Regions from separate parts of the Streptomyces sp. NPDC044044 genome, predicted to be linked through region 2. Evidence: riboswitches for the same ligand, from Rfam matches in the RefSeq annotation. Region 2 holds a riboswitch; each other region holds the start of a gene.
The links. Region 2 has a riboswitch for cyclic di-AMP ahead of AC07AG_RS01070 (C40 family peptidase). Riboswitches for the same ligand answer to the same signal wherever they lie in the genome.
Positions count from the first base shown of each region.

Region 1 (5,605 bases), on a different contig from region 2:
GGCTCGCGGCCCTCGGCGCGCTCGTCCTCGGCCTGCCGTACCTGATCAACGTCACGGCGTACGCGGCGGTGACGTCGATCGCCGTCATCGGGCTCTACATCGCGTACGTCATCCCGACCCTGCTCCGGCTGCGCAAGGGCGAGGAATTCGAGCGCGGGCCCTGGCACTTGGGCCGCTGGTCGCGTCCGATCGGTGTCGTGGCGGTGGCCTGGGTGGGCGTGATCACGGTCCTGTTCATGCTGCCGCAGGTCTCACCGGTCACCTGGGAGACCTTCAACTACGCCCCGATCGCGGTCCTCGCCGTCCTCGGCTTCGCCACGACCTGGTGGCTGGCATCGGCCAGGCACTGGTTCCTCAACCCGGACCACGAGCGCACGGCGGCCCGCGAGGCGGCCCGCAAAGGGGCGCCGGAACCCTCCGATCCCTGACCGTTCCGACGACGGTCCGGGCTCGCACTCGGCCCGCCGCGGGACGCGCGACGGGCCAAGGAGGCGATACCCGATCGGACGCCATGCCCTGTCCGGCTATGCTCGGGGGGTGCGTCCGCACGGACCGTTAGCTCAATTGGCAGAGCAGTGGACTTTTAATCCATTGGTTGTGGGTTCGAGTCCCACACGGTCTACCACTCAGGCCCAGGTCAGGAACGTTCTGACCTGGGCCTGTGGCGTCGGTAGCCCGAACGGCCCCTCCTCGCCTGCGCCCCCGCGGCCCGCGGGCGACGCTGGGCCTGCCAGGTGGCCGATCCGGAGGTACAGCATGGGTTCCGTACGACGGGCTCTCGTGATGGTGCTCGTGCCGCTGCTCGTCGGCGTATCGGCCGGGTGCGGCGGGTCCGGGAGCGGTACCGACAAGGCCACCGAGCGTGCCCGCCCCGCCGAGCTGGCCTTCGAACACCCCGGAGTGCTCGTCAGCAAGGCGCAGCTCGACCGCGTGCGCGCCCACGTCGCGGCGCGCGAGCAGCCCTGGCTCACGGCGTTCGAGCAGATGCGGGACAGCAAGTACGGCGCGGCCGACTACCGGGCCAAGCCGTACGCCGTCGTCGAGTGCCCGCCCGACACCCGCCCCGGACAGGGCTGCGTCGAGGAGCGCGAGGACGCCATCGCCGCGTACACGCAGGCCCTGCTCTGGAACATCACCGGCGACCGCGCGCACGCCAAGAAGGCCGTGCAGATCATGGACGCCTGGTCGCGGGTGATCACCGGGCACACCGAGGCCAACGCGGGCCTCCAGACGGCCTGGGCCGCCTCCTCGTGGGCCCGCGCGGCCGAAGCCGTGCGCTACACCTACGACGGCTGGACCGACGGCGAGCTCCTGCGTTTCGAGCGGATGCTGCGCAACGCCTATCTGCCCCAAGTGCGCGACGGAGCCGCCGACTTCAACGGCAACTGGGACCTCCTGATGGCCGACGCGACCATCAGCATGGCGGTCTTCCTCGACGACCACGAGTCCTTCGAGAAGGCGGTGACGCACTTCAGGACCCGGGTGCCCGCCTACTTCTATCTGAAGTCGGACGGCCCGCTGCCCGTCTCTCCCGCGGGCAGCGACATCAACACCCCGGCGAAGCTCCAGAAGTACTGGTTCGGGCAGAAGACCTTCGCCGACGGGCTCTCCCAGGAGACCTGCCGGAACTTCAAGCACGCCAGCTACTCGCTCGCGGCCACCGCGCACATCGCGGAGACCGCCTGGCATCAGGGCGTCGATCTGTACGGCGAGGTCAAGGACCGGCTGCGGGCCGCCCTTGAGTTCCATTCCAAGTACCAGCTGGGCGCGCAGGCGCCGGACTGGCTGTGCGGCGGCAAGGTGCAGCGCGACATGGGGCCCGACACCGAGGTCGGCCTCAATCACCTGCGGGACCGGCTGAAGCTGGAGCTTCCGCAGACGGAGAGGTTCACGCGCGCGCAGCGGCCCGAGGGGACGGACGACCTGTTCGTGGCCTGGGAGACGCTGACGCACGCCGAGAACGCGTGAGCGGCGGGCTCCGTTCGCCGGTGGTTCTCAACCGGTTCGCTTTCACTCCCCCTGATGGCGTAGAGTTGCATTCAACGGCGCGGGGTGGAGCAGCTCGGTAGCTCGCTGGGCTCATAACCCAGAGGTCGCAGGTTCAAATCCTGTCCCCGCTACTAAAGACCGAAGGCCCGGATCCAGAAATGGATCCGGGCCTTCGGCGTTTTCCCCGTCGTTCCCTCGTTGCTCTCTCGTCGCTCCCTCGTCACTCCGTCGGCCCACACCGGTCGCCCCGCGCCGCCGCTTTGGGAACCCTGGTTGAGCGTGGTCATGGATCTGGTCCTGGCCGCGGGATTCGGCAGGAGAAGACCGGTGGGGCTGCGAGGAGGAAGTGGTGGGGGCGAGGCTCCCGATGTCCGGCATGAGCGGGCGCTCGTGCGGGCCCTTCCGCTGCTGCTCATCGTCGCCGGGGTCGTCTACGACATCGCGACCCCGCCCGCCTTCACCGCCGCGCCCCTCTTCACCGCCGCCCCGCTCATCGCGGCCCCCTTCTACTCGCTGATCAGCACCACCCTCATCGGCGCCGGCTCCTGCGCGGCCGTGCTCGCCCTGCACTTCAAGACCAACACCACCACCGACGTCGAAGCCGTCACCGAACTGATCACGGTGACGACCGTCGCCGTGCTCGCCGTCGTCATCAACCGCGTCCAGCGCCGCAGCGACAAACAGCTCGCCTCCGCCCGCTCCATCGCCGAGGCCGCCCAGCGCGCCGTGCTGCCGCAGCCGGACCCCCGGATCGGCGGTCTCGACGTCGCGGCGCGGTACGAGGCCGCTGAGGCCGACGCGTTCATCGGGGGCGATCTGTACGCCGTGCAGGACACCCCGCACGGCGTGCGCGTCATCGTCGGTGACGTACGGGGCAAGGGGATGGGCGCGGTGGCGGCCGTCGCCGTCGTCATCGGGGCGTTCCGGGAGGCCGCCGAGCAGGAGGCCACGCTGGAGGCGGTGGCCCAGCGGCTGGAGCGTGCTCTTGCGCGCGAGGGCACGCGGCGCGACGGGCTCGACGCCTTCGAGGGGTTCACCACCGCCGTCCTGGCGGAGATCTCGCACGGCGACGGTCTCGTGCGCCTCATCAACCGCGGGCACCCGGGACCGCTGCTCCTGCGCGGCGACGGGCGGCTGTGCGTGCTGTCCGCGACCGAGCCCGCGCTGCCGCTGGGGATGGGCGATCTTGGTGCCTGGCCGGACCGTGCGGACGAGACGGAGTTCCCGCCGGGGGCGATGCTGCTCCTGTACACCGACGGGCTCTCCGAGGCGCGTGACAGCCGGGGCGAGTTCTACGACGCGGCCACCCGGCTCGGGGGCCGCATCTTCCCCGGACCCAACGGCCCGGACGCCCTCCTCGCCACGCTCACCGAAGAGGTGCGCAGGCACACCGGGGGCGGCACGACCGACGACATGGCGCTGCTCGCGGTGCGGCGGCCGTTGGTGACGGGCGATGCGGGGACCGAGGGCGGGGTCGACGCGGAGATCGATGTCACCGGCCGTGACTGAAGAACACCACTCCGCATAACAACTGACGTACTGTCAAGGAAGTGTGAAGCTCCGGTGTGTGAAGAAGTGGCGTCAACTCGCCCCGTTCCGCACCCCCGTGTCCCGTTAAGTACGGGCCAAAGGCGTTAACGATCAGTCGGAACGGCTTGGAATACGGCCCCGCTGTCTATTAACGTTCGATAACGCAGCGCGGTCGTCCCAGCCGTCACTCGAGTCGGCTCCGCGCGCACGCGCCTAATCCCGAAAGGGAGCCGGGGAACCACTAATTGGGGTGAATCGGGCATCTGTGCATCCGTGCCAGGTGTTCGTAGGAGACCTTCCTGCTCCGAACCCGTCAGCTAACCCGGTAGGCGAGAAGGAAGGAAAGGAGTGCGCCCCAGTGGCGTCCAACCGCCCTGCCCCCCAAGGCGCGTACGTACCGAATGACGACGACTTCGGTGGGTACGAAGACAGTTCCTGGGAGGAATGGAATCCCACCGAGGAGTCCATTCGCCCCGTCCGCGGCAGGCACCGCGTCCACAAGCGGGGCGGTGGCGGGCTCGCCCGCAGCTCCACAGTTCTCGGCGTAGGCGTCATCGCCGCAGTCGGCGCGGGCGGCATCGCCACCGCGCAGGGCGGCAAGCCCCCGGTCTCCATCGAGATGCCGGACCTCTCGGCCGTCACGGACTCGCTGCCGGAGGCCAAGTCGCTTCCGGGCGTGGGGTCCTTGATATCCGACGACTCCTCCGACTCCGCCGCCGCGGACGGCGGCGTGATCGTCGCCGCCGCGCCCCTGAGCGCCGCCGGGGTCAGCACCGCCGACGCCGAGCAGGGCACCACGGACGCCGGAGAGGCACTGCGGGCCCGCATCATGGAGCAGGCCGAGAACCAGCAGGACCAGGCGGACGACGCGGTCCAGAAGGCGGCCGAGGAAGCCGCCGTCAAGCAGGCCGCCGAACAGGCCGCCGCCAAGCAGACCGCGGCCGAGAAGAAGATCGCCGCCGAGAAGGCCGCCGCGAAGAAGAAGGCCGAGGCGGAGGCCAAGCGCAAGGCCGAGGCGGAGCGCCTGGCCAAGCTCGCGAAGAGCTACACCCTCCCCGTCGCCTCGTACACGCTCACCGGCACCTTCGGTCAGCCCGGCTCCATGTGGTCCTCCGGCTACCACACCGGCCTGGACTTCGCCGCTCCGACGGGCACGCCCATCAAGGCCATCCACTCCGGCACCATCAAGGAGGCCGGCTGGGCGGGGGCGTACGGCTACCGCACGATCCTCGAACTCGACGACGGCACCGAGCTGTGGTTCTGCCACCAGTCCTCGATGAACGTCAGCGCGGGCCAGAAGGTCACCACCGGCGAGACCATCGGCCGCGTCGGCGCGACCGGCAACGTCACCGGCGCGCACCTCCACCTGGAGGTCCACCCGGGCGGCGACTCCACCGGGGTCGACCCGGCGGCGTGGCTGCGCGGCAAGGGCCAGTCCCTCTGAGGAAGCCCCAGAACCCCGGCGGTCCTGGCGACAACCCCCCGACGCCAGGGCTGCCGGTTCGGCATGCCCGCTCCTCCCCGTGCCCGGGTCGCTCGACGGAATTCCGCGGTCCGCAAGGGCGTTGATCCCCGTATGACTTCTCTCCGCAAGCTTGGCTCGTCCGACCTCGAGGTCTTCCCGCTCGCCCTGGGCGGCAACGTCTTCGGCTGGACGGCCGACGAGGCGCAGTCCTTCACCGTGCTCGACGCCTACACCGCCGCCGGCGGCAACTTCATCGACACCGCCGACGTCTACTCGGCCTGGGTGCCCGGCAACAAGGGCGGGGAGTCCGAGACCGTCATCGGCAACTGGCTCGCCGCGCGCGGCAACCGCTCCGACGTCGTACTCGCCACCAAGGTCGGCGCCCACCCCGACTACAAGGGCCTGTCCGCGAACACCATCAAGTCCGGTGCCGAGGAGTCGCTGCGCCGCCTGCGCACCGACTACATCGACCTCTATTACACGCACTACGACGACCCGTCCGTCCCGGTCGAGGAGATCATCGGCGCGCTCGACGAGCTGGTCACGTCCGGCAAGGTGCGCGCGATCGCCGCCTCGAACGTGAGCGCCGACCGGCTCCAGGAGTTCCTCGACTTCTCCGAC
Region 1 covers NZ_JBWKFG010000020.1:1,308-6,912, forward strand. Annotated here, with positions in the region: gene AC07AG_RS42335 (amino acid permease) at 1-428, shown strand, start outside; tRNA gene AC07AG_RS42340 (tRNA-Lys) at 550-625, shown strand; gene AC07AG_RS42345 (alginate lyase family protein) at 757-1,968, shown strand; tRNA gene AC07AG_RS42350 (tRNA-Met) at 2,047-2,120, shown strand; gene AC07AG_RS42355 (PP2C family protein-serine/threonine phosphatase) at 2,275-3,498, shown strand; cyclic di-AMP (ydaO/yuaA leader) riboswitch at 3,720-3,866, shown strand; gene AC07AG_RS42360 (M23 family metallopeptidase) at 3,878-4,963, shown strand; gene AC07AG_RS42365 (aldo/keto reductase) at 5,096-5,605, shown strand, end outside.
Region 1: linked by a shared signal. The riboswitch ahead of AC07AG_RS42360 (M23 family metallopeptidase) and the one ahead of AC07AG_RS01070 (C40 family peptidase) in region 2 are both predicted to bind cyclic di-AMP.

Region 2 (5,605 bases):
CATCCGACAGGCCTGTGACTCCAGGCTGATGAAGTCGCGGTAGGCGGGCGGCAGCAGCTCGCGATAGGCGTGCCACCAGTGGCGGCGCCCGCCGTCGTCGTCCGAGCCCGCCAACGCCACCAGCAACTGGCGCAGTCGGGGGTCCTTGACCTCGTACGCCTCGAGCAGGAGACGTACGTCGGCCGCCTTGACGCTGCTACGCCCCGTCTCGATCCGGCTCACCTTCGACTGATGCCAGCCGACCCGGTCCGCGGCCTGGCCACTGGTGAGCCCGGCGTGCGTGCGCAGTGCACGCAGTTCGGCGCCGAGTTTCCGTCGGCGCACCGCGGGACCGTACCGCATGTCCGTCTCCTTTCGGACGGAGCCTCTTTTTTCGGCCTCCCTCCGCCCTCTTCCCGGCGACAGTAGAGGAAGCGCCGACCTGCCGCCCAAATACGGTCTCTCGTAGCAGAGTTCACCGCTTCGAGCGACAGATATATGCACATCTTGGTGGATGGCCACCTCTGAGCACCCCAAGAGTGGCAGGCTGGCGCGAAGCACCATTCCGGGACTGTCCTCGTGCCTTCCGCTACGAGTCGGAGCCGAGCCCCGGTGGGAAAGGGACACGTCGCCATGGCAGACCTTCAGGAAGCATCCGTCACCCTGCCGAGCGCTCCTGCCTCGGTCTCCGCGGCCCGGAAATTCGTCTCGAACATCCTCACCGAGTGGGGCCTGCCAGGTGATACCGAAGTGGCGGACACGGTCCGGCTCATCGTCTCCGAACTGGCCACGAACGCCGTCCAGCACACCCGGGGCCAGTCGCCCACCTTCACGGTGGACATCGAGCTCGACCGGGAGGAGCAGCTGCGCATCGGCGTCACCGACAGCCACCCCCGCTACCCCAAGCGGCTGCCCGCCGCCGTCCAGCAGGACAACGGCCGAGGTCTGGTGATCATCCGCTGGCTGACCATGGAGTGCGGCGGCAGGCTTTCGGTCACGCCCACCCCCGAGGGCGGCAAGACGGTCTGGATCGCGCTGCCGTGGACCGCGCCCGTCCGCGGCGGGACAGCGGCCCCCTCGCCCTCACCCCGGTGAGCGTCCGAAGGCCCCACGGAGCAGGGCCCTGAAGGTGTCCGCCGCGGGGTGTGACTCGTCGGTGCGGTGGACGACCGAGATCGTGCGGCGAAGATCCCCTGGCTCAAGCGGCCTGACCCCCACCGGGGTGGCCGCCGTCCTCGCCACCATCTCCGGTACGACGGCGACGCCGAGCCCGGCGCTGACCAGCGCGCACACCAGCGCGTACCCCGGGGTCTCGACCAGGACCGAAGGCGTGGCCCCGGCCCGTACGAGCGCGGACTCCACGCCCTGCCGTGGCGGATGCGTCGGCGCCATGCTGATCAGCGGCTGCCCGGCGAGCTCGGTCAGAGGCAGCCGCGACGACGCGCTCGCCAGCGCGTGGCCGGGCGAGGTCACCAGGACCAGCTCCTCGACCAGGATCGGCTCCGCGGTCACGGCCGCGGGCAGCGCCACCGGATCCGCGGGCTCGTACGTGTGCGTGAGGGCCAGGTCGACCTCGCCCGCAGCCACGGCCGCGACGCCGAGCGGCGGTTCATAGTCCCGTACCGTCAGGTCGACGTCCGGATGGGCGCGGCGGAACGCGGTCAGCGCGGGCGGCACCAGATGGATCCCGGCGGTGGCGAAGGTCCCCACGCGCAGCCTGCCGCCGGACAGGCCCGCCAGCTGGGCCAGTTCGTGCCGGGCCTGCTCCATCTCGTCCAGGACCCGGCGCGCCCGCGCGAGCAGCAGCTCGCCCGCGCCGGTCAGCCGCGCCCCGCGGTGGTGGCGGACCAGGAGCGCGGTGCCCGCCTCGCGTTCGAGCTTGGCCAGCTGCTGGGAGAGGGCGGGCACGGTGTAGCCGAGGCGCTCGGCGGCGCGAGTGATCGACCCGGCCTCGGAGACCGCCACCAGTGCGGCGAGCCGCGTCGGGTCGTACATGGTGTCTCCCGGTGCAGGAGCCGACGGGCGGTGGGGGCTGTCCGCCGGCGTGGGGCTAAACGCCTGCTTTAGGCAGATCCAGGATATTCCACATACCCGCTGAAGGCAGAAGAACGGCAGGCTGGCGGCCATGGACGCTCAACTGGTCGCCTTCACGGGAGTCGCCGCGGGCATGGTCGCCATGCCGGGGGCCGACTTCGCCGTCGTGGTGCGCAACTCCCTCGCCTCCCGCCGCGCCGGGGTCACCTGCGCGATCGGTGTCGCGGGCGGGCTCCTGGTGCACACGGCGCTCGCGGTGGCCGGGGTCGCCGCGGTCCTCACGGCGGTTCCCACGCTGTTCCGGGCGCTGCAGGTCCTCGGCGGTGCCTATGTGCTGTACCTCGGGTATCGCGCGCTGCGGTCGGCGGCGCGGCCCCTGGCGAGTTCCGGTGCGCCGGACGGCGCGGAACAGCCCGCGGCCGGGGGCAGCCTGCGGCAGGGGTTCCTCACCAACGCCCTCAACCCCAAGGCGCCGATCACCTTCCTCAGCGTCCTGCCCCAGTTCGTGCCCGCGGGCAGCCCCGCGATGCCCAGGACACTGCTGCTCGCGTCGATCATCGTGGTCCTGGCCCTGGTGTGGTTCCCGGTCGTCGCGCTCCTGGTGGACCGTCTTGGCCGCCGGCTGCGCAGGCCGCGTACGGCCCGCGCGATCGAGGGCGGCACAGGCGTCGCGCTGAGCGTCCTCGGCCTGGTGCTCCTCACCGAGGCCCTGATGGCCTGACGCCGTCCGACGCGCCGGTGTCCGGTTCCGGGTCCCGGCCCTTGTCCGCGCCGCGCACCAGAACGGGAAGCAGGCCCCACAGGCCCGCGCACACCACCAGCGTGCCCGCGCTCGCGATGATCCCGCCGGTGCGGCCCACGGCCACGTCCACGACCAGAAGTACGGAACCGGCGAGCGCGAACACCAGGACCGCCATGCCGATGCCGGCGAGACGGGACGACACCCGCACGATCCGCGGCTTGGAGTGCTGCCCGAACAGCGACCTGTGCACGGCGGCCGGCGCGGTGAACAGCGCGGCGGACAGGACCGCGAGCAGCAGCGTGGTCACGTACGTGGTGCGCTGCACCGTGTCGAGCGAGGTGAAGCGCTCGGTGAAGGCGAGCGTCAGCAGGAACGCGAAGAGGATCTGCACCCCGGCCTGCGTGACGCGCAGTTCCTGGAGGATCTCGGAGAAGTTCCGGTCGGCGCGTTCGAGCGTCGTCTCGTTGCGGGCGTCGGAGGACTCACCCGTGGAGCGGGCACCGTTGTTTTCGGACATGGCGACCGAGTATCCGCGTCGACGCGCTCCCCGCCCGTCGGGCGCGCCGACCGGAGGGCCGGTCGAGCGGCGGCAGCGGCCGTGCGGCCACCGCCGCCGCCCTCCGACAGGTCTGCGGTCGACGGTCAGTGGCGGGCTGTCAGCGCACCCGGCCGTACGAGACGCTCTTCGTCCAGATCTTCTCGAGGCGCACGACGGTCCCCCTCTTGGGCGCGTGCCAGATCTTGCCCTTCCCGGCGTAGATGCCGACGTGGTAGACGCTCCGGCCGGAGTGGAAGAAGACCAGGTCGCCGCGGGATCGCTTCGACGCCGAGACGTGGCGGGTCTTGTTGTACTGCTGCGCGGCGGTGCGCGGCAGCTTCTTGCCCGTGCGCTTGAACGAGTAGAGCGTCAGGCCCGAGCAGTCGAACCGGTGTGGCCCCACGGCTCCGTAGCCGTACGGAGAGCCCTTCTTGGAGGCAGCGATCTTGAGCGCCTTGGTCCCGTGTGTCGCGGCCTCTGCTTCCGACGTGAGCCCGGGGGCCACGAGGGTGCCGCCTACGACGGCGAGCGTGAGGGCCGATACGGAACCGGCCCTGGTGAGCAGCGACGGAACATGATTCAGCGCGGTCATGCGCAACCCTTCGTCAACCGCCTGTGAAGGATGACCTGTCGGATTCGGGCTGGCGAAGTTGCCCGGCCGCGGTGTGCGGCTTCACCCCAAGGGTCGGCGTCCGGACCTTCCGGACCGACCCGTCATGCCTGGGTCCTCCACTCCTGCCGATGCACCGATGTCGACCGGTCATCCGGGCGGCGGCAGGACTCGGCGTCCGCCCGGACCGCCCCGCCGCTGTGGCGGGGGCTTGTCGTCGGAAGGGATCTTGACCCGTCAAGGGGTGGAATTCCGAGCCGAAACGGCGTTTTGTGAGGCTCCTCACGGCTGAACCGTTCGGGTGGACAAGGTCGGATTCGGGATCGGGAGGCGTCACCAGGCGATCGTTCGACCAGCACCGGAACGAGTAATTCCGGCCATCGCGTACACCTCTGACGCAACTGAAGACGTCTCAAATAATGACGATTGTCTACGCCGAACGAGGTAGCCCGTTTGGTTCGTTTGAGACCGGACCCGGGCGCTTCGGGATTTGGCAGCGGGGGTGACGGGTGCTCAGGATGCCGACGGGGGTGGCACGGTGACCCGGCCCGCGCGACGCTCCCCGTCGAGCACACGCAGCGCTCGTGCCAACGTCGGGGCGTGCACGGCGCTCTCGCCCCGCTGGTGCATGAGCGTCAGTGCGTCCCGCAGGGCGGTCGCGCTGCCGACCAGGGCCTGGGCGGCGCGCAGTCCGCCGTAGGTGTCCGAGGCGCGGGCGGGGTTGATCCGGCCCACCAGGTCGACCACTTCGAGATACCGGTCGATCAACTCGCCCTCGGCGCGGGTGAGTGCGGGCAGTGGGGGAAGTTCGGGTGGCAGCATCGGCTGATCACCGTGCGTCCGGGGCGCGGAGGGACGACTTGCGGCTCGTGATGAGCCTGTCCACCAGGCCGTAGTCGACTGCCTCGGTGGCGCTGAGGATCTTGTACCGCTCGATGTCGGCCGCGACGCGTTGTGGGCTCTGGCCGGTGTGTTGGACCAGCAGCCTCTCCAGGGCGGCGCGGGTGCGCAGGAGTTCGTCGGCCTGGATCGCCAAGTCGGTCGCCTGGCCCTGGATCGGCTCGGCGAGCGACGGCTGATGGATCAACACGCGGGAGCCGGGCAGCGCGAACCGCTTGCCGGGTGTGCCCGCGGCAAGGAGGACGGCCGCCGCCGACGCCGCCTGCCCCAGGCAGGTCGTCTCCACGTCGCAGGTGACGAACTGAATCGTGTCGTAGATCGCCGTCATCGCACTGAACGAGCCGCCGGGGGAGTTGATGTAGAGCGCGATGTCGCGGTCCGGCGCCGCGTGTTCGAGGTGCATGAACTGCGCCATCACGTCGTTGGCCGAGGTGTCGTCGATCGGCGTGCCCAGGAAGACGATGCGTTCCTCCAGCAGCTTCGAGTACGGGTCGAGGGTCCGGCGCCCCGCGCTGGTGCGCTCGGTGAACTCGGGCAGGACATGGCGGGCGATGGGTCGGTTCATGGCGCGTCTCTCCTCTGCCGGGGGCCGGCTGCTCCCCAAGGGCGTCTGTAAAAAATGTACAGGACGTACGTAACCTCGTCGTGAGGAGCATGTTCGGGTGATCTGCCGGAGTCAACAGATGCGACGTGTTTCAGCCGCTCGCTGAACGCGAGGGCCGCAGCGTGCGGGACCGGATGGCCGACGCGGTGACGTGGGCATACTCCGCCTCGTCACGGCCTCAGCCGCGAGCCGCCGACC
Region 2 covers NZ_JBWKFG010000001.1:226,117-231,721, forward strand. Annotated here, with positions in the region: gene AC07AG_RS01045 (helix-turn-helix domain-containing protein) at 1-342, opposite strand, end outside; gene AC07AG_RS01050 (ATP-binding protein) at 613-1,074, shown strand; gene AC07AG_RS01055 (LysR family transcriptional regulator) at 1,063-1,974, opposite strand; gene AC07AG_RS01060 (LysE family translocator) at 2,105-2,734, shown strand; gene AC07AG_RS01065 (DUF6328 family protein) at 2,712-3,272, opposite strand; gene AC07AG_RS01070 (C40 family peptidase) at 3,412-3,885, opposite strand; cyclic di-AMP (ydaO/yuaA leader) riboswitch at 3,889-4,052, opposite strand; gene AC07AG_RS01075 (hypothetical protein) at 4,417-4,725, opposite strand; gene AC07AG_RS01080 (ATP-dependent Clp protease proteolytic subunit) at 4,733-5,368, opposite strand.

Region 3 (5,605 bases), on a different contig from region 2:
CGCGTACCGCAGCAGCAGCCGCTTCGGCTTGGGCTCTCCGAAGTCCACCGTCGCCTCCGCGTTCGCGCCCGTGCCCTTCACCCCGACCACGGTCCCGAGGCCGAACTGGTCGTGCGTGACCCTGTCCCCGATCGCGAGCGCGACCACCGGCTTCTCCGTGGCACGGCGCGTGGCGAAGCCCTGCGCTCCCCCGGTGCGCGAGCGCGACGACGACAAGGAGGAGGCGATTCCGGCCGCGGGCCCGGAGGATGCCGGTGCGCCGACCGAACCCTTCCGCTTCCAGTCCAGGTGGGCCTCCGGGATCTCCTCCAGGAAGCGCGACGGCGGGTTGTACGAAGGCTGTCCCCAGGCGCTGCGCATCGAGGACCGCGTCAGATAGAGCCGCTCACGCGCGCGCGTGATGCCCACGTACGCGAGGCGGCGCTCCTCCTCCAGCTCCTTGACCTGGCCGAGTGAGCGCATGTGCGGGAAGACGCCGTCCTCCATGCCGGTCAGGAAGACGACCGGGAACTCGAGGCCCTTGGCGGTGTGCAGGGTCATCAGCGTGATGACTCCGGAGCCGTCGTCCTCCTCGTCGGGGATCTGGTCCGAGTCGGCGACGAGCGCGACCCGCTCCAGGAACTTGGAGAGCGTGCCCGACACGCCTGTGCCCGCGCCCGCGTCGTCCCCGCCTCCTTCCGCGTCCCCTTCGCCTTGTCCTTCTCCTTGTCCTTCGCCGCCTTCACCGGATTGCGCGGCTTCGCTGGATTGGGCGGCTTCGCCGTTGTCGTGCTCGAACTCCAGGGCCACGGCGGCGAGTTCCTGGAGGTTCTCGATGCGGGTCTCGTCCTGCGGGTCGGTCGAGGCCTGCAACTCGGCGAGATACCCGGTCCGTTCGAGCACGGCCTCCAGGACGACGGCGGGGCCCGCGCCGGACTCGACGATGGTCCGCAGCTCCTCCATCAGCACGTTGAACCGCTTGACGGCGTTCGCCGAGCGCGCGGCCATTCCGTACGCCTCGTCGACACGCTTCAGGGCCTGCGGGAAGGAGATCTTCTCGCGCTGCGAGAGCGCGTCGATCATCGCCTCCGCGCGGTCGCCGATGCCCCTCTTGGGTACGTTGAGAATGCGCCGCAGGGGGACGGAGTCCTCGGGGTTGGCGAGCACGCGCAGATACGCGAGGACGTCCCGGACCTCCTTGCGCTCGTAGAAGCGGACGCCGCCGACGACCTTGTACGGCAGGCCGACGCGGATGAAGATCTCTTCGAAGACACGGGACTGCGCGTTCGTCCGGTAGAAGATCGCGACGTCGCCCGCCTTCGCGTCGCCCGCGTCGGTGAGCCGGTCGATCTCGTCGGCGACGAACTGCGCCTCGTCGTGCTCGGTGTCGGCCACATAGCCGGTGATGCCCGCGCCCGCGCCCGCGTTGGTCCACAGGTTCTTGGGGCGGCGGCTTTCGTTGCGCTCGATGACGGCGTTGGCGGCGGTCAGGATCGTCTGCGTGGAGCGGTAGTTCTGCTCCAGGAGGATCGTCGTCGCGTTCGGGTAGTCCTCCTCGAACTGGAGGATGTTGCGGATCGTGGCGCCGCGGAAGGCGTAGATCGACTGGTCCGCGTCACCCACGACGCACAGCTCGGCGGGGTCGTCACCCTCGCCCCCGGAGGGGCCCACCAGCTCGCGCACCAGGGCGTACTGGGCGTGGTTCGTGTCCTGGTACTCGTCGACCATCACGTGCCGGAAGCGGCGGCGGTAGTGCTCGGCGACGTCCGGGAACGCGCGGAACATGTTGACCGTCGTCATGATCAGGTCGTCGAAGTCGAGGGCGTTCGCCTCGCGCAGGCGCGACTGGTACATCGCGTACGCCTGGGCGAGGGTCCGCTCGAAGCCGTCGGCGGCCTGACCGGCGAAGGTCTCCTCGTCGATCAGCTCGTTCTTCAGGTTCGAGATCTTGGCACTGAAGGACTTCGGCGGGAACTTCTTCGGGTCGATGTCCAGGTCGCGGCAGACCAGTGCCATCAGGCGCTTGGAGTCGGCGGCGTCGTAGATCGAGAAGGATGAGGTGAAGCCGATCGTCTTCGACTCGCGGCGCAGTATCCGCACGCACGCGCTGTGGAAGGTCGACACCCACATCGCGTTGGCCCGCGGCCCGACGAGCTGCTCGACGCGCTCCTTCATCTCGCCCGCGGCCTTGTTCGTGAACGTGATCGCCAGGATCTGCCCCGGGTGCACGTGCCGCTCGGCCAGGAGATACGCGATGCGGTGCGTGAGGACCCGGGTCTTGCCCGAGCCCGCGCCCGCGACGATGAGCAGCGGGGTGTCCGCGTGCACGACGGCCGCGCGCTGGTTCTCGTTCAGTCCGTCGAGCAGGGCCGCCGGGTCGAGCACGGGGCGCGGGGCACCTCCGCGATAGTGCGCGTCCCGGGGCGCGGGCGCGTCGAACTTCCCGTCGAACAGATCATCCGGAATGGATTCCGGGGCACTGTCCTCGGGCGGCGGCGGGTGCTCTTCCTCCGAAGCCCGCGAGGGCTTGAGGTCCGCCAGGAAGCTGTCATCAAAGAGGCTGCTCATCGCCTCCCGAGTCTAGGCGGCCCCACTGACAACCCGCCCCGGGTTCCGGCCACGTCACTGCACCTACGCCCCGAGCGCGGACGGTCACGCTCCGCCATGGCACGGCGTGCCCGCGTCAAGAGCTTCGTAAAGTAACGAAAATGTATCGGGCATATCGAACATCAACCTTCACACGGACCACACGAGTTGGCTAGCGTGCTCCGCAGGCCGCTCGTACTCCCACCGGCGAACCCCGCCGGGAACGGGTGGCCTCCGCCGAGTTCGATCTCCTCGGAGCCGGGGACCCACGATGAACTTGGGGTGAATCGGTCCCGTACGAAGTACGGGACTGTAGGGCAACCTTCCGGAACCATCCGCCCGAACCCGACAGCTAACCCGGTAGGCGGTCTACGGAAGGAGTCGCCTCCCTTGGCGTCGCACCGCAAGCCGCGGACCCGCATTGCCGGCCTACGCGCCACTCCCGCCCTCGGCATCACGACGGCGGCCCTCACCTCCGTGGCCCTCCTGTCACAGAGCGCGCAAGCCGCACCGTCCGCGCCGCAGAAGCCCAGCCTCGAAGAGGTCCAGAAAAAGGTCGACGACCTCTACCACCAGGCGGGCGTGGCCACGCAGAAGTACAACTCGGCCAAGGAGCGCACCGACAAGCAGCGCAAGAAGGTCGACACCCTTCTCGACGACGTGGCCAAGCGCGCCGACAAGCTGAACGAGGCCCGCCAGGAGCTGGGCGCGTTCGCCGCCGCCCAGTACCGCACCGGCGCCGTCTCCGAGACCGCCACAATGATGCTCGCCGACGACCCGCAGGGGTACTTCGACCAGAATCACCTGTCGGACCGGCTGACCGCGCGCCAGAAGAAGGCGGTCGACGACTACCAGACCGAGCAGGCCTCGGCGACGAAGCAGCGCGCCAAGGCCACCAAGAGCCTGGAGACGCTGAGCGACTCGCGGGACGACCTCAGGACGAGCAAGCAGACCGTCCAGAAGAAGCTGGGCCAGGCGCGCACGATGCTCTCGGAGCTGACCGCCGAGGAGAAGGCGCGGCTCGCGGCGATCGAGAAGAAGAAGGAAGAAGAGGCCAAGCGCAAGGCCGCCGAGCTGGCCCGCAAGCAGGAGGCCGAGGCGGAGGCCAAGCGCAAGGCGGCGGAAGAGGCCGCGGCGAAGGAGCGCGAGGAGAACAAGGAGACCCCGGACTCCGGCACCGGCACCGGCTCCGGCACGGGTTCCGGCTCCGGCTCCGGCTCCGGCGACACGGACAGCGGTTACGCGACGAAGGCCGCGAAGGTCATCAACTTCGCGGAGGCGCAGATCGGCAAGCCGTACGTGTGGGGCGCCACCGGCCCCGACTCCTACGACTGCTCCGGGCTCACCCAGGACGCGTGGAAGGCCGCGGGGATCTCCCTGCCGCGTACTACGTGGGACCAGGTGAAGGTCGGCACGACCGTGAAGACCGCCGACGCAAAGCCGGGTGACCTGGTCTTCTTCTACGACGACATCAGCCACGTAGGGATCTACATCGGCGACGGCAAGATGATCCACGCCCCGAAGCCGGGCGCGAACGTCCGCGTCGAGTCGATCTACTACATGCCGATCCACAGCGTGGTGCGGCCCGCGTAACCGTCATTCGAGACGCCGCAAGACGCCACACACGAGAAAACGGCCCTCCACGCGCGCGTGGAGGGCCGTTTTCCGTGCTTCTGCGGGTCGGCTCAGGTCCACAGCACCGCGATGAAGATGTTCGCGACGGTCAGCAGCCCGACGGCGCCGAACATCCCCTTGTCCACCTTCTCCTCATCCCGTTTCACATAGACGAGCGCGAGGATCACGATCAGCACGGCCATCTTGATGCCGATCTTGACGTTGTTGACCGGGTTGTCGTCCGCCTGGTTGAGGCCCACCAGGATGACGCCCGTGACGAGCATCGTCAGCGCGCCGTGCAGCATCGCCGGGTTGAAGCGGGCCGTGCCCTGGCCCATCTGCTTCATCTGAGTGAGGAAGCCGCCCAGGAGGGAGGCGATGCCGATGATGTGCAGGCCGACGAAGAGATGGGTGAGAACGTCCATGGTTCCGGAGCCTAGCCGGGGCCTTATCACCACTCCGTAGCCAGGTGGGCCACAAGCGCCGCATCGGTCACACGCATACGCGAAGGACGTGCGGTCTGACGAATGACGCAGTCACATACGGTCACCTTCCATAACACTTCCGTCAGTTGCACGCATTCCGTCACCAACCCGTGACGCCCAGGTTTAGCGTCCTTCGTCAGGTGCCCGGCTCCCCACCGCCGCCCGGACCAGGGGCGGCAGTCGGACACCACCGCCGAGAATCCGGCGGCGGTCCGCTCCCCCTGTGCGGGCCGCCGCCGGAACCTTAAGGAGCCCCCTTCGTGGCAGCGCACCGCAAGCCCAAACAGCGCTCGCTCAGTGGCCATACGGCCCGCACCGCCGCCACCATCGCCCTCGCCGGGGCCGCAACAGCCACCGCCTTCGACGGAACGGGACACGCCGACCCGCGGCTCAGCCCGGCCGAGGTGAAGTCCAAGGTCGACGCGCTCTACCGCGAGGCGGAGATCGCCACCGAGAAGTACAACGGCGCCAAGGAGAAGGCCGAGAGCGCCGAGAAGTCGCTGGGCGAGCTGCGCGACGAGGCGGCCCGCAAGACGCAGAAGCTCAACTCGGCGCGCGAGGGCCTCGGTTCGATCGCCGCGGCGCAGTACCGCAGCGGCGGCATCGACCCGGCCGTCCAGCTCGCGCTCTCCTCCGACCCCGACCAGTACCTCGAGCGCGCCGCGCTCGCCGACCGGGCGGACAGCCGCCAGGCCGCGGCCGTCACCGGCGTGCGGAAGCAGCTGCAGGGGATCGACCAGCTGCACACCGAGGCCGACGACACCCTCGCGCACCTCAAGTCGCGCCAGGCGGAGCTGAAGAAGCACAAGAAGACGGTCAACGGAAAGCTGGACACGGCCAAGCGGCTCCTGTCGCAGCTCACCGGCGACCAGCGCGCGAAGCTCACGGGCGAGGACAGGGCGTCCCGCACGGAGGCCCGCGACGGCGCCTCGGGCGGTACA
Region 3 covers NZ_JBWKFG010000003.1:141,809-147,413, reverse strand. Annotated here, with positions in the region: gene AC07AG_RS11600 (ATP-dependent DNA helicase) at 1-2,547, opposite strand, end outside; cyclic di-AMP (ydaO/yuaA leader) riboswitch at 2,791-2,947, shown strand; gene AC07AG_RS11595 (C40 family peptidase) at 2,956-4,158, shown strand; gene AC07AG_RS11590 (hypothetical protein) at 4,251-4,604, opposite strand; gene AC07AG_RS11585 (C40 family peptidase) at 4,925-5,605, shown strand, end outside.
Region 3: linked by a shared signal. The riboswitch ahead of AC07AG_RS11595 (C40 family peptidase) and the one ahead of AC07AG_RS01070 (C40 family peptidase) in region 2 are both predicted to bind cyclic di-AMP.

Region 4 (5,605 bases), on a different contig from region 2:
TCCCGTCGAACTCGCCACGTGGCGGTTCGCCACCGAGCCGCTGACCATCGGAGGCGAGGAGATCGCCGCAGGCGACCCCGTCCTCGTCGTCCTCGCCGCCGCCGATCGTGACCCCGAACGCTTCGACCGGCCGGACACGCTCGACCTCTCCCGCCGCGACAACCAACACCTCGGCTACGGCCATGGCATTCATTACTGTCTCGGCGCACCGCTCGCCCGGCTCGAAGGGCAGGCCGCCCTCGCGACTCTTCTGCGGCGCCTCCCTGACCTGCGACTCGCGGCGGAACCTGGTGATTTGAGATGGCGCGGCGGGCTCATCATGCGCGGACTCCGCACGCTGCCCGTGGAGTTCACACCCGCACAGCAGAGCAAAGATTCGACCCCGGAAACGACGTTTAGCTGACGGACCGTCAAGACTGTGACTTTCACGTGATCTCCGCTGCATCGACTTGTGACAAGCGTTCGACTGCCGCTACGTTCACCGACGACTCGGCATCCCGTGTCGCAGTCGTCGCTCCAGTCACGCGAAAGGCAACCGCATGCTCTCCGGCAATGGTCGTCACCGACGCCCCCGCCAGGCCCCGGCCCTGATCGTCGCGGCAGGAGTCGCAGGATCGGCCATCGCCATCCCGCTGCTCGGCGCCACCAGTGCGAGCGCGGCGGACACCGCCACGTGGGACAAGCTCGCGGAGTGCGAGAGCGGCGGCTCCTGGAGCGCGGACGCCGGCAACGGCTACTACGGAGGGCTCCAGTTCTCGCAGCAGGTCTGGGAGGACTACGGCGGCCTCGACTTCGCGCCGAGCGCCGATCAGGCCAGCCGTTCGCAGCAGATCTCCGTCGCCGAGAAGGTCCTCGACGACCAGGGGACCAGCGCCTGGCCCAGCTGCGCGCCGATCGCCGGTCTCACCCAGGACGGCGCCGCCGCCGACGTCGACCCCGGCGCCCCGATCACCACGGTGCCGTCGGACGAGCCGTCGGAGTCGACCGAGCCCGGTGACGGTGAGTCGGGCGAGTCGGGCGAGTCGAGTGCGTCGCCGAGCGAGTCGGCCGACTCCTCGGACAGCGCCAAGTCTTCGGACAAGCCCTCGGAGAAGCCTTCCGAGAAGCCCGGCGCCGACGACGAGGCGCGAGACAAGAATCACGACGAGTCGGGTGAGCCGGGCAAGTCGGGTGAGACGGATGAGTCCGGCGACTCGGGCAAGTCCGGGCAGAACGACGAGGCTTCGCCCGCCCCCACGTCCCCGGCCGGTGGGGGCGAAGGCCGTCACCGCGGCGGCAGCGCGGACGACAAGGCCTCCGACGGCACCGCTCGCGAGGGTTCGGGCCGGCACGCGTCCCGTGGCGACGAGCGTCAGAAGGACGGCTCCGACGGGACGTACACGGTCCGGTCCGGAGACAGCCTCTGGGGCATCGCGGACGACCTCGACGTGAAGGGCGGGTGGGCCGAGCTGTACGAGGAGAACGAGAAGTCGGTCGGCTCCGACCCCGATCTCATCCTTCCCGGTCAGAGCCTCGATTTGGGCGAAAAGTAGGGGTAGTTGGCGAGTCGCTTTGCGCTTGATGTCCCAATTGGCGCAAGTGAGAGATGGGTCTCAGAAGCCCTGATCGTCTTTGAGTTTCGGCCGATCGCATGTCTACGGTCGTGACCGCTCGCCACAGCGGGCCCCGCCGGTCGGTACGCCGAGTCCTGCCAACGGCCGTTCGGGAACAGTCGTCGCGCAAGCGCCGTAGGCAGGAGCGGGGGAACCAAGGTTTCCGCCGGGCCCGGCCGTTCAGCATCGCGAGAGCGATGCGGAGAGACGGACGGGAACGGCTAGGGGTTAAGCCGCGCTCAGGAAGCGCGGCCGGGCAACTTCATCGGCCCGAACCCGACAGCTCACCTCGCAGGCGTCGGTGAGGGGATCACTCATGCTGTTTTCCAGCAAGGGCAAGCACCGCCGCCCGTCCAAGGCCACCCGTGTCGCCACGCTCGCCGGCGTCACCGGTGTAGCGGTCGCCGCCCCGCTGATGGCGGCCGGCTCGGCCTCCGCCGCGACCAACTCCGAGTGGGACGCCGTCGCCCAGTGCGAGTCCGGCGGCAACTGGTCCATCAACACCGGCAACGGCTACACGGGCGGACTGCAGTTCTCGTCCTCCACCTGGGCCGCGTACGGCGGCACGAAGTACGCGCCCACCGCCGACAAGGCCTCCAAGGCCCAGCAGATCGAGATAGGCGAGAAGGTCCTCGCGGGCCAGGGCAAGGGTGCCTGGCCGAGCTGCGGCGTCGGCCTCTCGGGTGCGTCCAACGAGGGTGGCGGTGCGCAGGAGAGCGCCCCGCAGCAGACCCAGGAGCAGCCGAAGAGCCAGCCCAGCACCCAGACCGAGCAGCCGCAGCAGGCCGCTCCGAAGGCCGAGGCCCCGGCCCCGAAGACCGAGTCCAAGAAGACCGTCGAGACCCCGACCGGCAAGACGGTCAAGAAGGGCGACGGCGAGTACAAGGTCAAGAAGGGTGACACCCTCTCCAAGATCGCCGAGGCGAAGGACGTCAAGGGCGGCTGGCACAAGGTGTACAAGCTCAACGGCGACATCATCGACAACGCCGACATGATCTACCCGGGCCAGCAGCTGCACCTCAGCTAGTTCTGGCGGGGCGCCTCGCGGGGCTTGCTTCTCTGCAGGCGCGTCGTCGTTGCTCGCGCAGTTCCCCGCGCCCCTTCGGGGCACGGGTCCACCCCGTCCCGGTGCGCGTATCCCCCGTACGCACCGGGGCGGGGTTCTTTTTGTCCGCACCGCTTTGTTCCGTTCGGAAACTTTTTGCTCTCGGTTTGTCCACAGGACGGTCGCTCGGCTGGCTGTTGCCCGGGAGCCGGTTAGGCTCGTGTCCGCGAGGCCAACGCCCCGCGTACCCGCGTCACATCCCAGAAGGAGATGCTCGTGCCGTCCATCGACGTCGTCGTAGCCCGGGAAATCCTGGACTCCCGAGGCAACCCCACGGTCGAGGTCGAGGTCGGCCTCGACGACGGCAGCACGGGTCGTGCCGCCGTTCCGTCCGGTGCTTCCACCGGTGCTTTCGAGGCCATCGAACTCCGTGACGGTGACCCCAACCGTTACCAGGGCAAGGGCGTGGAGAAGGCCGTCCTCGCCGTCATCGAGCAGATCGGCCCGGAGCTCGTCGGGTACGACGCGACCGAGCAGCGCCTGATCGACCAGGCGATGTTCGACCTCGACGCCACCGACAACAAGGGCTCGCTCGGCGCCAACGCCATCCTCGGCGTCTCGCTCGCCGTCGCGCACGCCGCGTCGGAGGCCTCCGACCTCCCGCTCTTCCGCTACCTCGGCGGCCCGAACGCGCACCTGCTGCCCGTTCCGATGATGAACATCCTGAACGGCGGGTCGCACGCCGACTCGAACGTCGACATCCAGGAGTTCATGATCGCGCCGATCGGCGCCGAGTCGTTCTCCGAGGCCCTGCGCTGGGGCACCGAGGTCTACCACACGCTGAAGAAGGTCCTGAAGGACAAGGGCCTCTCCACCGGCCTGGGCGACGAGGGCGGCTTCGCCCCGAACCTGGACTCCAACCGCGCCGCGCTCGACCTCATCCTCGAGGCCATCAAGCAGGCCGGTTACGTCCCCGGCGAGCAGGTCGCGCTCGCGCTCGACGTCGCCGCGTCCGAGTTCTACAAGGACGGCAAGTACGAGTTCGAGGGCAAGTCCCGCTCGGCCGCCGAGATGACCGAGTACTACGAGGAGCTCGTCGCCTCGTACCCGCTCGTCTCCATCGAGGACCCGCTGTTCGAGGACGACTGGGCCGGCTGGAACGTCATCACCGAGAAGCTCGGCGAGAAGGTCCAGCTCGTGGGTGACGACCTGTTCGTCACCAACCCGGAGCGCCTGGCCCGTGGCATCGAGGAGAAGTCGGCCAACGCCCTTCTGGTGAAGGTCAACCAGATCGGTTCGCTGACCGAGACGCTCGACGCGGTCGAGATGGCCCAGCGCAGCGGCTTCAAGTGCATGATGTCGCACCGCTCCGGTGAGACCGAGGACGTCACCATCGCCGACCTCGCCGTCGCCACCAACTGCGGCCAGATCAAGACCGGCGCCCCGGCCCGCTCCGAGCGTGTCGCCAAGTACAACCAGCTGCTCCGCATCGAGGAGATCCTCGACGACGCGGCCGTCTACGCCGGTCGCAGCGCCTTCCCGCGCTTCAAGGGCTGAGCCGTAGCCACGCTGTAGTTACGTACGTCCCCGTACTCGGTCCCGTACCGTGTGCGGGGACGTACGCGCGTGTGAACGGGAGGCGGGGACATGGCCGTGAAGGACCGGGACCGGTTCTCCACCGCGACCAGGCTGCGGCTGCTCGGCGAACAGACCGCGGAGCGCGTCTACCGCTCCCAGACCAAGCGTCAGGCCCGCCGCTCCCGGCTCACGGGACGCGCCGCGCTCCTGGCGCTCGTGCTCTGCTCGCTGGTCGTCGCGCTCGCCTACCCGATAAGGCAGTACGTCTCCCAGCGCGCGGAGATCGCCGATCAGCGCAAGGAGCAGGCCGAGCGCCGCGAGAACGTCGAGAAGCTGCGGGACGAGAAGGCCCGCTGGCGGGACGACGAGTACGCGGAGCAGCGCGTCCGGGACCGGCTGCACTACGTGATGCCGGGCGAGACCGGCTTCACGGTGGTCGACCCCGAGGCGGCGAAGAAGCAGCACACCGACCAGGGGGCGGCCGCCAGGCCCTGGTACTCGAACGTCTGGGACGGCGTCGACAAGGCCGACCGCCCGGACGACGACTCACCGGACGACGACTGAGCCGTCCAAATCTCTGACGTCCGAGTCCGAGCCCCACAGAACTTCTACGGAACCGATCGAAAGACAGGCATGGAAACGCCCCCGCCGACCACCCCGCGCACCGAGCCCACCGACGCCGACGTCGAGGCCTTCAAGCAGCAGCTCGGCCGTCCGCCGCGCGGCCTGCGGGCCATCGCCCACCGCTGCCCGTGCGGGCAGCCGGACGTCGTCGAGACAGCGCCGCGCCTTCCGGACGGGACGCCGTTCCCGACGACGTACTACCTGACGTGCCCGCGGGCCGCTTCCGCGATCGGCACCCTTGAGGCCAACGGCGTCATGAAGGAGATGTCGGAGCGCCTGAAGACGGACCCCGAGCTGGCCGCGGCCTACCGCGCCGCGCACGAGGACTACATCGCGCGCCGCGACGCGATCGACGTCCTTGAGGGCTTCCCGAGCGCGGGCGGCATGCCGGACCGCGTGAAGTGCCTGCACGTCCTGGTCGGCCACTCGCTGGCCGCGGGCCCCGGCGTGAACCCCCTGGGCGACGAGGCGATCGCGATGCTCCCGGAGTGGTGGCGCAAGGGGGCCTGCGTGTCCCTTCCGGAGGGTGAGCCCGCGGCAGGGGAGCGCGCATGACCCGCGTGGCAGCCATCGACTGCGGCACGAACTCGATCCGCCTGCTCGTGGCGGACGCGGACCCGCAGACCGGCGAACTGATCGACCTGGACCGCAGGATGACTATCGTCCGGCTCGGGCAAGGCGTCGACAAGACGGGCCGTCTGGCTCCGGAGGCCCTGGAGCGCACCTTCGCGGCCTGCCGCGAGTACGCCGAGGTCATCAAGGCCCA
Region 4 covers NZ_JBWKFG010000005.1:607,830-613,434, forward strand. Annotated here, with positions in the region: gene AC07AG_RS22015 (cytochrome P450 family protein) at 1-403, shown strand, start outside; gene AC07AG_RS22020 (transglycosylase family protein) at 540-1,532, shown strand; cyclic di-AMP (ydaO/yuaA leader) riboswitch at 1,714-1,905, shown strand; gene AC07AG_RS22025 (transglycosylase family protein) at 1,909-2,619, shown strand; gene eno (phosphopyruvate hydratase) at 2,908-4,194, shown strand; gene AC07AG_RS22035 (FtsB family cell division protein) at 4,285-4,779, shown strand; gene AC07AG_RS22040 (DUF501 domain-containing protein) at 4,849-5,394, shown strand; gene AC07AG_RS22045 (Ppx/GppA phosphatase family protein) at 5,391-5,605, shown strand, end outside.
Region 4: linked by a shared signal. The riboswitch ahead of AC07AG_RS22025 (transglycosylase family protein) and the one ahead of AC07AG_RS01070 (C40 family peptidase) in region 2 are both predicted to bind cyclic di-AMP.